2 regions of the Streptomyces luteireticuli genome follow, and region 2 is predicted to be linked to the other one. Evidence: riboswitches for the same ligand, from Rfam matches in the RefSeq annotation. Region 2 holds a riboswitch; the other holds the start of a gene.
What was found. Region 2 has a riboswitch for cyclic di-AMP ahead of AB8735_RS18505 (M23 family metallopeptidase). Riboswitches for the same ligand answer to the same signal wherever they lie in the genome.
Positions count from the first base shown of each region.

Region 1: another riboswitch for cyclic di-AMP. It lies ahead of AB8735_RS16365 (transglycosylase family protein); the one in region 2 lies ahead of AB8735_RS18505 (M23 family metallopeptidase).

Region 1 covers NZ_CP167927.1:3,716,275-3,721,596, forward strand. The annotation lists gene AB8735_RS16345 (Ppx/GppA phosphatase family protein) at 1-116, opposite strand, end outside; gene AB8735_RS16350 (DUF501 domain-containing protein) at 162-689, opposite strand; gene AB8735_RS16355 (septum formation initiator family protein) at 735-1,202, opposite strand; gene eno (phosphopyruvate hydratase) at 1,325-2,605, opposite strand; gene AB8735_RS16365 (transglycosylase family protein) at 2,883-3,614, opposite strand; cyclic di-AMP (ydaO/yuaA leader) riboswitch at 3,619-3,798, opposite strand; gene AB8735_RS16370 (transglycosylase family protein) at 4,059-5,144, opposite strand; gene AB8735_RS16375 (cytochrome P450) at 5,260-5,322, opposite strand, start outside.
Region 2 covers NZ_CP167927.1:4,184,067-4,189,388, forward strand. The annotation lists gene AB8735_RS18495 (aldo/keto reductase) at 1-425, opposite strand, end outside; gene AB8735_RS18500 (MFS transporter) at 455-2,023, opposite strand; gene AB8735_RS18505 (M23 family metallopeptidase) at 2,120-3,235, opposite strand; cyclic di-AMP (ydaO/yuaA leader) riboswitch at 3,234-3,412, opposite strand; gene AB8735_RS18510 (PP2C family protein-serine/threonine phosphatase) at 3,551-4,753, opposite strand; gene AB8735_RS18515 (DEAD/DEAH box helicase) at 5,150-5,322, opposite strand, start outside.

The sequences.
Region 1 (5,322 bases), 470 kb from region 2:
CGGACGATCGTCATCCGCCGGTCGAGCTCCTTGAACTCGCCGGTGGCGGGGTCGAGATCGGCCACCAGCAGGCGGATCGAGTTCGTACCGCAGTCGATCGCGGCAACGCGGGTCATGCACACTCCAGCAAGGTCGTGGGACGGTCGGCGGATCCGCCGAACCTACTCCTGGGTGCCGCAGGGCGTCACGCACGGCCCCTTGCGCCACCACTCCGGCAGCATCGCGATCGCCTCGTCACCGAGCGGGTTGACGCCCGGGCCCGCGGCCAGCGAGTGACCGACCAGCACGTGCAGGCACTTGACCCGGTCCGGCATGCCGCCGGCGCTCGGGAAGCCCTCCAGCACCTCGATCGCGTCGCGCCGGCAGATGTAGTCCTCGTGCGCCGCGCGGTAGGCGGCCGCCAGCTCCGGGTCGCTCTCCAGCCGGGCGCTCATCTCCTTCATGACGCCCTCGGCCTCCAGCGTGCCGATGGCCGAGGCCGCGCGCGGGCACGTCAGGTAGTAGAGCGTCGGGAAGGGCGTGCCGTCCTCCAGCCGCGGCGCGGTCTCCACCACGTCGGGGTTGCCGCAGGGGCAGCGGTGGGCGATGGCGCGCAGGCCGCGCGGCGGGCGGCCCAGCTGCTCCTTGAAGGCGGCGATGTCCGCCTCGGTGGGCTCGGTGGGCTCGGTCTGGGGAGGAGGCGTGTCCATGTGCTCGCTCGTGCTCGGAGGATCGGAAGGGAGGGTGGGCCGGGGTCAGCGGTGGCCGTCCGAAGTGTCCACCCCGTCCCAGAGGTTGCTGTACCAGGGCCGGTCGCCGGCGCCCTGGTCCCGGCGGGGCTTGGCGCGTCCGCTGCCGTCGACGACGGTGAAGCCGGTCTCCCCGGGCCGTACGTAGTGCAGGTGCTCGCGCGCCTGCTGCTCCACGTACGCCGGGTCCTCCAGCCGCGCCTTCTCCTCGCGCAGCAGCTTCACCTGCTCGCGGGCGCGCTCGGAGCGGTGCCGCTGGTCGTCGATGTCGGAGCGCTGGGTGACCCACTGCCGCATGGGGTAGGCCAGGGCGACGACCAGGGAGCAGACGACCAGCGCCAGCAGCGCCGCACGGCCGGTGAGCCGGCTCCGGCGGGGCGGCCGCGTGCGCCGGCCCCGGGCGTCCGGCCCCTGGACGAGCGCCGTGCCGATCGCCTTGAGCCTGGTCGCGGTGGAAAACCGTTCCGCCGCCACGTCGCCTCCCCGCTGGTCACTGCACCGAAGCCAAACCGTCCCCGGCCACGGTACGGGACCGTGGCCGGGGACGTGGTGAGGCTTGAGGCTTTGTCAGCCCCGGGCGTCGGCCCTGGAGGGGATCAGCCCTTGAAGCGCGGGAAGGCGGAACGGCCCGCGTACACCGCGGCGTCGTCGAGGATCTCCTCGATGCGCAGCAGCTGGTTGTACTTGGCCACGCGCTCGGAGCGGGCCGGGGCGCCGGTCTTGATCTGGCCGCAGTTGGTGGCGACGGCCAGGTCGGCGATGGTGACGTCCTCGGTCTCGCCGGAGCGGTGGGACATCATGCACTTGAAGCCGTTGCGCTGGGCCAGCTCGACGGCGTCGAGGGTCTCGGTCAGCGAGCCGATCTGGTTGACCTTGACCAGCAGGGCGTTGGCGGCGCCCTCCTCGATGCCGCGGCCGAGGCGCTCGGGGTTGGTGACGAACAGGTCGTCGCCGACGAGCTGGACCTGGTCGCCGAGGCGCTCGGTGATGGTCTTCCAGCCGTCCCAGTCGTCCTCGAACAGCGGGTCCTCGATGGAGACCAGCGGGTACGCGGCGACGAGCTCGGCGTAGTAGTCGGTCATCTCGGCCGCGGTGCGGTCCTGGCCCTCGAAGGTGTAGACGCCGTCCTTGTAGAACTCGGAGGCGGCGACGTCCAGCGCCAGCGCGATGTCCTGGCCGGGGGTGTAGCCGGCCTGCTTGATGGCCTCGAGGATGAGGTCGAGGGCCTCGCGGTTGGAGCCGAGGTTCGGGGCGAAGCCGCCCTCGTCGCCCAGACCGGTGGACAGGCCCTTGGCCTTCAGCACGGCCTTGAGGGTGTGGTAGACCTCGGTGCCCCAGCGCAGCGCCTCGGAGAACGACTCGGCGCCGATCGGCGCGATCATGAACTCCTGGATGTCCACGTTGGAGTCGGCGTGCGAGCCGCCGTTGAGGATGTTCATCATCGGAACGGGCAGCAGGTGCGCGTTCGGGCCGCCGAGGTAGCGGAAGAGCGGCAGGTCGGACGCCTCGGAGGCGGCGTGCGCGACGGCCAGGGAGACGCCCAGGATGGCGTTGGCGCCCAGCGAGCCCTTGTTGTCGGTGGCGTCCAGGTCGAACATCGCCTGGTCGATCAGGCGCTGCTCGGTGGCGTCGTAGCCGACGAGCTCCGGGCCGATCTGCTCGATGACGGCCAGCACGGCCTTCTCGACGCCCTTGCCCAGGTAACGGTTCTTGTCCCCGTCACGGAGCTCGATGGCCTCGAAGGCGCCGGTGGAGGCGCCGGACGGCACGGCGGCACGGCCGGTGGAGCCGTCGTCGAGGCCGACCTCGACCTCGACCGTGGGGTTGCCTCGCGAGTCGAGGATCTCGCGAGCTACGACGACGTCGATGGACGGCACGAGGGTCTCCTTCGTGTGTGTCTGAAGTTCTGCAGCACGAGCCTAACGGGCCCCGGAGGGTCCGCCCGCCCTCGGACCGCCGCCCGGCCGGAAAAATGGCACAAACGCCGAGATCACGGGATGAATGGGCTGGATGTTCGCCCAGCGGTGAACGGCTCGGGGAACCACTGGGGGAACCGCCCGGTGATTCTCCCGCGGGAACGGCGGAGCCCCGCTCCGATGCGGCTCGGGGGGAGCGGGCGCATCGGAGCGGGGCGGTTCGCCAGGGAAGGCTGCGTCAGCTGAGGTGCAGCTTCTGGCCGGGGAAGATGAGGTCGGCGCTCTCGACGATGTCCTTGTTGCGGTCGTAGAGCTTCTCCCAGCCGCCCTTGACCTTCTTGGCCTCGGCGATCTTGGCGAGGGTGTCGCCCTCCTTGACCTGGTACTCGCCGTCGCCCATCTTGACCGTCTTCGGGGCGGCGTGGCGGGGGGCGGCCGGCTTGGCGGCCGGGGCCTCCTCGTCGCTCTGCTGCGGAGCGGCGTGCTTCGGCGCGGACTGGCGCTCGCTGCGGTCGGCGTGCGTCTTGGTGGAGACGCTGCGCTCGCCGGTCGACTTCTGGGTCTTGGTGGACGAACCGGAGGTGTCCACGTCGGCCTTGGCGCCGCCGGAGGACAGCGGACCGGCGCTGGCGCAGCCCCAGGCACCGGGGCCCTGCATGGCGAGGAGCTTCTCGGCGACGGCGATCTGCTGGCCCTTGGTGGCGAGGTCGGCGCGCGGGGCGTAGGCGGTACCGCCCGCGGCGGCCCAGGAGGACTGCGAGAACTGCAGGCCGCCGTAGTAGCCGTTGCCGGTGTTGATCGACCAGTTGCCGCTGGACTCGCACTGGGCGACGCGCTCCCAGGTGTCGACGGAGGCGGCGTGGGCGGAGGTCGCGGCCATCAGCGGGGCGGCGACTGCGGCGCCGGTGACACCCGCGAGCGTGGCGATGCGGACGGCCTTGTTCGGACGACGGTGCTTGCCCTTGGACATGACTCGGTTTCCTCACCGGCGCCTACGAGGTGAGCTGTCGGGTTCGGACGTGAGTTGCCCGGCCCGGTGGCTTGCGCGCACCAGGCTTCACCCCTAGCCGCTGCGGCACCCCGGTCACTGACCGGCGGACCGTCGCGGCGACTTACCTTGGTTCCCCCGCTCCTGCCTACGGCGCTTGCGCGACGACTCCCCCGGCCGCCGGCAGGATTCGGCGTGACGACCGTGGTGCTCGCGGTGGCGAGCGGTGACGACGTTAAGCACAGGCGGCCTACGGGTTCAAACCCCCCTTTTCGGCCACCGGCTGGATCCAACCCCCTGAGAAACTCGGTGTTTCCGCAGGTGAGAGCCGCTTCCCCGGCTCCTGACGGGCCGTATCCGAGACGCTGTCAACGAGACCCATGTCTCACTTTCGCTCGGAACGGACATTCGACCCGAACTGCCCTCCTACTTCTTCAGTTCGAGCTGCTGGCCTGGGTGAATGAGATCCGGATCGGAACCGACGACCTTTTTGTTGTCGTGGTAGATCCGGTGCCAACCGCCGGGCACGGAGTGCTCCTGCGCGATGGCTGACAGGTTGTCACCGGGGCGCACGGTGTAGTCCTCGGCACGCGACCCTTGTCCATGTGCTTCCGCACCACCGCGCGAGGAGCGCTCCGCGCCCGAACGCGGCTGCTGCGCGCGGTGCTTGCCGGTACCCGCTCCGGCGTCCGCGCCGGTGGCCGTGTCCGCTTCCGCACCACGGTCCGCGCCCTGGTCGCCGCTCGCGCCGGACGTGCTGCCGGGCGCCGGCGAGTGCGGCGCGCGGGACGGTCCGTCGGGCCGGTCGGCGGAGCGGGAGGGCGCGGGGCCGGACTTCGGCGCCTCCGGGGCCGTGGACCTGCCGGAGCCCTTCCCGGGCGCCTTCGCGTCCGTCGTGCCCTCCGCGGCGTCCTCGGTGTCCCGGGTGCCCTCGGCCGGCTTGCGGTGCTTGCCCTTGGCGTCCTCGCCGGAACTTCCGCTTCCGGACGGGGTGTCCGACGGGGTGTCCGACGGAGTGCCCACGGTCCCGGACTTCCCCGGCGACCGGTCGTGCTCCCGCGCCCCGGACGGCGGCCTGTGCTCCGGCGCCGGGGTGGAGGCGTCGGCCCGCCCCGGGTCCACGTCCGGCGCCGGGCCCTCCTTGGCCAGGTCCGACTTCACGGCACAGGCGGGCCAGGCGTACGGGCCCTGCTGCTTGAGGATCCGCTCGGCGACGGCGATCTGCTGGGCACGGCTGGCCTGGTCGGGCCGCGGCGCGAACTCCCGGCCGCCGCTCTCCTCCCACATGTCCTGCGTCATCTGGAGCCCGCCCAGATACCCGTTGCCGGTGTCGGCGCTCCACAGCCCGCCGCTCTCGCACTGGGCGACGCGGTCCCAGGTGGGGGCGTCCGCCGCGTCGGCGGTGGTGGCCCCGAGCAGCGGCATGGCGATTCCCGCGCCCGTCACGCCCGCCGCGAGCACGGCGGCGGGAATCTGACGGGGGCGTCGATGTCGACCTTTCCCGGAGAGCATGCGGTCACCTCTCATGTGGCGGCTGAATATGACCGTCGAACATAGCGACGGCCCCCAGCGGTCACAAGCAGGCGCGAGTGCGGTCGGGTGACGGTCAAAGAGAGTTGACCTATAGTCATGTGCCCGTGTGCCCGGGCTCCGGGGAGAAGGAGACGGGCAGGGTGCGCAGGCCCCGCAT
Region 2 (5,322 bases):
CCGTCGAGGGTGGTGATGTACTCCTCGACCGGGACGGACGGGTCGTCGTAGTGGGTGTAGTAGAGGTCGATGCAGTCGGTCCGGAGGCGGCGGAGGGAGGCTTCGACGCCTTCCTTGATGGTCCGCGCGGACAGGCCGGCCTTCTCCGGAACCCCGGCGCCCACCTTCGTGGCCACGACGATGTCGGCCCGATTGCCGCGTGCGGCCATCCAGTTGCCGATGACGGTCTCGGACTCGCCGCCCACGTTTCCGGGTGCCCAGGCGGCGTAGACGTCGGCGGTGTCGACGAAGTTGCCGCCGGCCTCCGCGTAGGCGTCCAGGACCGCGAAGGACTGCTGCTCGTCGGCGGTCCAGCCGAAGACGTTGCCGCCGAGGGCGAGCGGGTGGACGGACAGGCTGCCGATCTTCCGGGTGTGCGTCGTCATGCTTTCTGGCAGCGCGGGCGCCGACCCGGTTATTCCGTGGGGCAGCCGGGCCGGCCGGGCCTTTCCACGGGGGGTACGGGCAGGTCGACCAGTGCCGTGGCGGGCAGGGGGCCGGTGTGGACGGACAGCGGTGTGGCGATGTCCTCCAGGGAGCGGCCTTCGGCCGGGACGGCCAGGAAGGCCGCGACCACGCCGGCCAGACACATCAGCGCCGCGCCGATCTGGAAGGCGAGGACCGCGTCGCCGACGACTCCGCTGCTGGTCAGCTCGGCGAAGAGCAGGGGGCCGCTGATCCCGCCCGCCGCGGTGCCGACCGCGTAGAAGAAGGCGATGGCCATGGCCCGGGTCTCGGTCGGGAAGACCTCGGAGACGGTGAGGTAGGCGCTGCTCGCACCGGCGGAGGCGAAGAAGAGGACGACGCACCAGCAGGCGGTCAGGGTGACCGCGCTCAGGACGCCGGAGCCGAAGAGCCAGGCGGTGACGAAGAGGAGGGCTCCGGAGACCAGGAAGGTGGAGGAGATCATGATGCGTCGGCCGGCGGTGTCGAAGAGCTTGCCCAGGAAGAGCGGGCCCAGGAAGTTGCCCAGCGCTATCACGGCGAAGAAATAGCCGGTGCGGGAGGTGGAGACGCCGAAGAACTTGGTGAGGATCTCCCCGAACCCGAAGGTGATGGCGTTGTAGAGGAACGCCTGGCCGATGAAGAGGGCGAGGCCCAGCACGGCGCGCCGCCGGTAGTCGGTGAAGACCGTGCGGGCGATGTCGCGGAAGCCGGTGCGTTTGCGCTGGCGGATCGTGATGGTGCCGACGGCCGGCTCCAGCGGGGCGCCCCGCTCCTCCTCGATGCGCCGCTCGATCGCGTCGACCAGCACCTCGGCCTCCTCCGCCCGGCTGTGGATGAAGAGCCACCGCGGGCTCTCCGGGACGTGCCGGCGGACGAGCAGGATGACGAAGCCGAGGACGACGCCGAGCCCGAACGTCAGCCGCCAGCCGACGTCCTTCGGGAAGAAGCGGGTGTCCAGCAGGAGTATCGAGAGGAGGGAACCGGCGATGGCACCGAGCCAGAAGCTGCCGTTGATGACGAGGTCGACGCGGCCGCGGTAGCGGGCCGGAATCAGCTCGTCCACCGCGGAGTTGATGGCCGCGTACTCCCCGCCGATGCCGAATCCGGTGATGAAGCGGAAGACGAAGAACCACCAGGACGAGTACGAGAGCGCGGTCAGCGCGGTCGCCGCCAGATAGACGGCGAGGGTCACCATGAAGAGCCGTTTTCGGCCGAAGCGGTCGGTGAGCCGGCCGAAGAACAGGGCGCCGACACAGGCGCCGGAGACGTAGAGCGCCGCTGCCACGCCGGTCACCTGGGAGCCGGTGATGGGCAGGCCGCTGCCCTGCTCCGAGAGGCGTCCCGCGATGTTGCCGACGACCGTGACCTCCAGGCCGTCGAGGATCCAGACCGTGCCCAGGCCGACCACCACGGTCCAGTGCCACCGGGACCAGGGCAGCCGGTCCAGGCGTGAGGGCACGGAAGTGCTGATGGTCGCGGGCGTCACATCATCTGAGTTCCCTGTCGCCCTCGGAACATTCGCGGCAAATTTCCGCATCGGGGCACGGCGGGTGGGCAGGGGAGGAACAGCGGCGCGCGGGGGTATGCGCAAGCCCCCGGCGCGCAGCTCACCCCTTACAGATGACAGGACCTCTTACGGATGCAGGCCCTTGGAGCGCAGCCAGTGCAGCGGGTCGACCGGGCCCCCGCCGTGCGGCCGGACCTCCAGGTGCAGGTGCGGTCCGGTGACGTTGCCGGTCGCCCCGACCCGGCCGATGACCTGGCCGGGAGCGACCTTGCCGTGGGTGCGGACCATCGACGACAGATGGCAGAACCACAGCTCCGTACCGTCGTCCAGGCGCAGCACGATGCGGTAGCCGTACGAGCCGGCCCAGCCGGCGTGGGTGATCCTGCCGCCGCCGACCGCCTTGACGGGGCTGCCCGTCGGCGCGGCGAAGTCGGTGCCGGTGTGGCGGTGGGACCACATGCCGCCGTGCGACCCGAAACGGGCGGTGATCCGGTAGGAGGAGACGGGCAGGACGTAGCGGTGCTTCGCGCGGTCGATCCGCTCGGCGGCCCGCCGGGCCTCGGCCTGGGCCTTGCCCGCGGCCTTGGCGGCGGCCTGCTGGGCGGCGGCGCCGTGGGCCGCGGCGGCCTGGGCGGCGCTCCGGGCCTGCTGGGCCGCGGTGCTGTCCGTGTGGGTCGCGGCCGCCGCTCTGGCCTGCGCCGCCGCCATCCGCTGCGCGTCCGCGGCCGCCCGCTCCTGCGCGGCTGTGCGCGCGGCGTCCGCGGGGTGGTGACCGGGGTCGGCCTGCTGGAGGATGCGGGCGCGCAGCGCCTCGCCGGCGTCGGACGCGCCCTGCGCGGGGGCGGGGGCCGCGGGGGCGGGCGCCTCGGCCGCGGCTTCCGCGGCGGAGGTGCCCTCGCCGCCGGAGGAGTCGCTGGAGGAATCGTCGGAGGCGTACGGGCCCGTCCCCGCCGTCGGTTCCACGTCCGGCACGGATATGGGGGCCGGGCGCTCCTGGGCGCTCGCGACGCCGGTGCCCGCGCCGACCGCGGCGATCACGCCGACGCCGAGGGCCGCGCCGCCGCGCGCCATCGTGCCGCCCCGCTGCTTGGGCACCCGGTGCCGGCCACGGGCCGGAGCGTCGCTCTCCGCAAAGGGGGCCGGAACGTCGGGCGTTGTCTCGCCGGACCGGTCCGGGCCCGGCCAGGAGCTGTGCGAACTGTCCTCGCCTGTGGGGCTGTTGGACGCCACGGGGGCGTTCACCTTTCCTTCCTCTCGCCTGCCGGGTTAGCGGTGGGGGTCCCCCCAGGCCGTTCAGGCACTGGGGGAGGGTTCGGAGCAGGAAGGTCTCCTACGGGCAGGGGAACTGCCCGATGCACCCCACGGGTTGGTGGTTCCCCGGTTCCCTCTCGTGCCCACGGGATTCGGCGAAGGCGCGCGGTGCCGCCTCTTGCGACGGTGTGAGGACCGCGTTGCGTTATCGAACGTTAATAGACAGGACTGGTGGTTTCCAAGCCGAAAGCGTGAATCCACGGGGCGCTTGGCAAAACGGGGGAGCACCTCCGCACTGACGGTGCGTCATCCGTGATGCAGCGTGCCCGGGGTGCGCCCCGAGTGCGCCCTCAGGTGGTCACGGCCGTGGCCGTCGGCGCGGTGGACGGCCAGCAGGGCCATGTCGTCGTCCGTGTGACCGCCCGCGTGCCGGGCCACGTCCGCCGCGAGGAAGTCCAGCAGGCCGTCGGGGCTCCTGGGCTGCCGTCCGGCCAGTCGCTCCCTCGGGTCGTAGAAGACCCCGGCCGCGTCCCGCGCCTCGGTCACCCCGTCGGTGAACAGCAGCAGCGTGGTCCCCACCGGGAAGTCCCACTCCTCGACCCGGTCCGGCCACTCCCCCTCCCCCGCGCCCTGCCCCAGGTCCCCCATGCCCAGAGGCAGGGCCGGCGTGCGCGGATGGGTCTCGCCGACCGCGCCGTCCGGGTACAGCAGCAGCGGGGGCGGGTGGCCGCGGTTCACCAGGCGCAGGCGGCGGGTGCCGTCCTGCGGGACCTCCGCGAGGACGGCGGTGGTGAACCCCTCGAACTGGTCGATGTTCGCCCGCCGGTCGCCCTCCCGGCGGAGGGCGCTCTCCAGCCGGTACGCGACGCCGTCCAGGGTGCGCTCCTGCTCCGCCGCCTCGCGGAACGCGCCGATCACGACGGCCACGGCCTCGACGGCGCCGAGGCCCTTGCCGCGGACGTCGCCGACGATCAGACGGATGCCGTACGGGGTGTCCTGCACCGCGTACAGGTCCCCGCCGATCCCGGCGTCGGCCTGGGCCGCGATGTAGCGGGCCGCGATGCGCAGGCCGCCGATGCGGGCGGGGGGTACGGGCAGCACGGCGCGCTGCGCGGCCTCGGCGATGCCGCGGGCGGACCTGAGCCGGCTGTCGCTGCGGCGTACGACGCGGTTGATGCCGAGGGCGAGGAGGGAGACGGTCAGGACCGTCACGTTCTCGGTGACGGACTCGCCGGTGCTCGGGGAACCGCGGTGGACGGTGATGTCGACGGACGCGAGGACGGCGATCAGCGCGACGACGGCGGTGGCGCGGGCGGAGAGGAGGGAGGCGGCCACGAGGGGGGCCGCGGTGAAGAAGGGGGCGGAGTTGTAGTGGGAGGGGGTGAGGGCGGCGAAGACCTCACCGGCGACGAGGAGCAGGGCGGGAAGCCAGCTGGCGGCTCGCCAGAGGTAGTTGGGGCGGGCGGGGATCCTTGGGTCGGAGGTGGCCTCTTCCTCTCGCTTCCCCACCGTGTTCTCCTGCCCGGGGTGGTGTGGCTTTCGCTTCCCCTTCCCCACGATTGCGGTGCCGGGGGGCGGGGGCCAGTGGGGGTGGGCCGTGTGGGGGGGTTGCCCCTGGCCCGCCCTTTCACCGTTTCTTCCGGGGCTGCGCCCCCTCGGCCCCGCAATACGGCTGCGCCGCATTGTCCTCAAGCGCCGGACGGGCTGGTTGGTGCGCCCGGGCGCGAAATTCAGCCTGTCCGGCGTTTGAGGACAGCGCCCGAAGGGCGCTTCGGGGGCCAGGGGGCGAAGCCCCCTGTGGGGTGGCGCAGGGACGCAGCCCCTGCGGGAAACGGCGAAAGGGCGGGTCCGGGGCAAACTCTTCCCCGACGCACCCGCCCTCCCTCAGACCCGTACCCGCCGGGCCTACGCCGCCGATCCGGCGCCCGAGCCCGAACCCGCACCCGGACCACGGCGCGGACGCCGACGCGACGACCGCGTCCCCTGCCCGGAACCCTGGCCCAGGCCCTGGCCGGACCCCTGGCCCGCGCCCCGGCCGGCGCCCGAGTTCAGGCCGGAGCCCTGGCCGGAACCCCGCG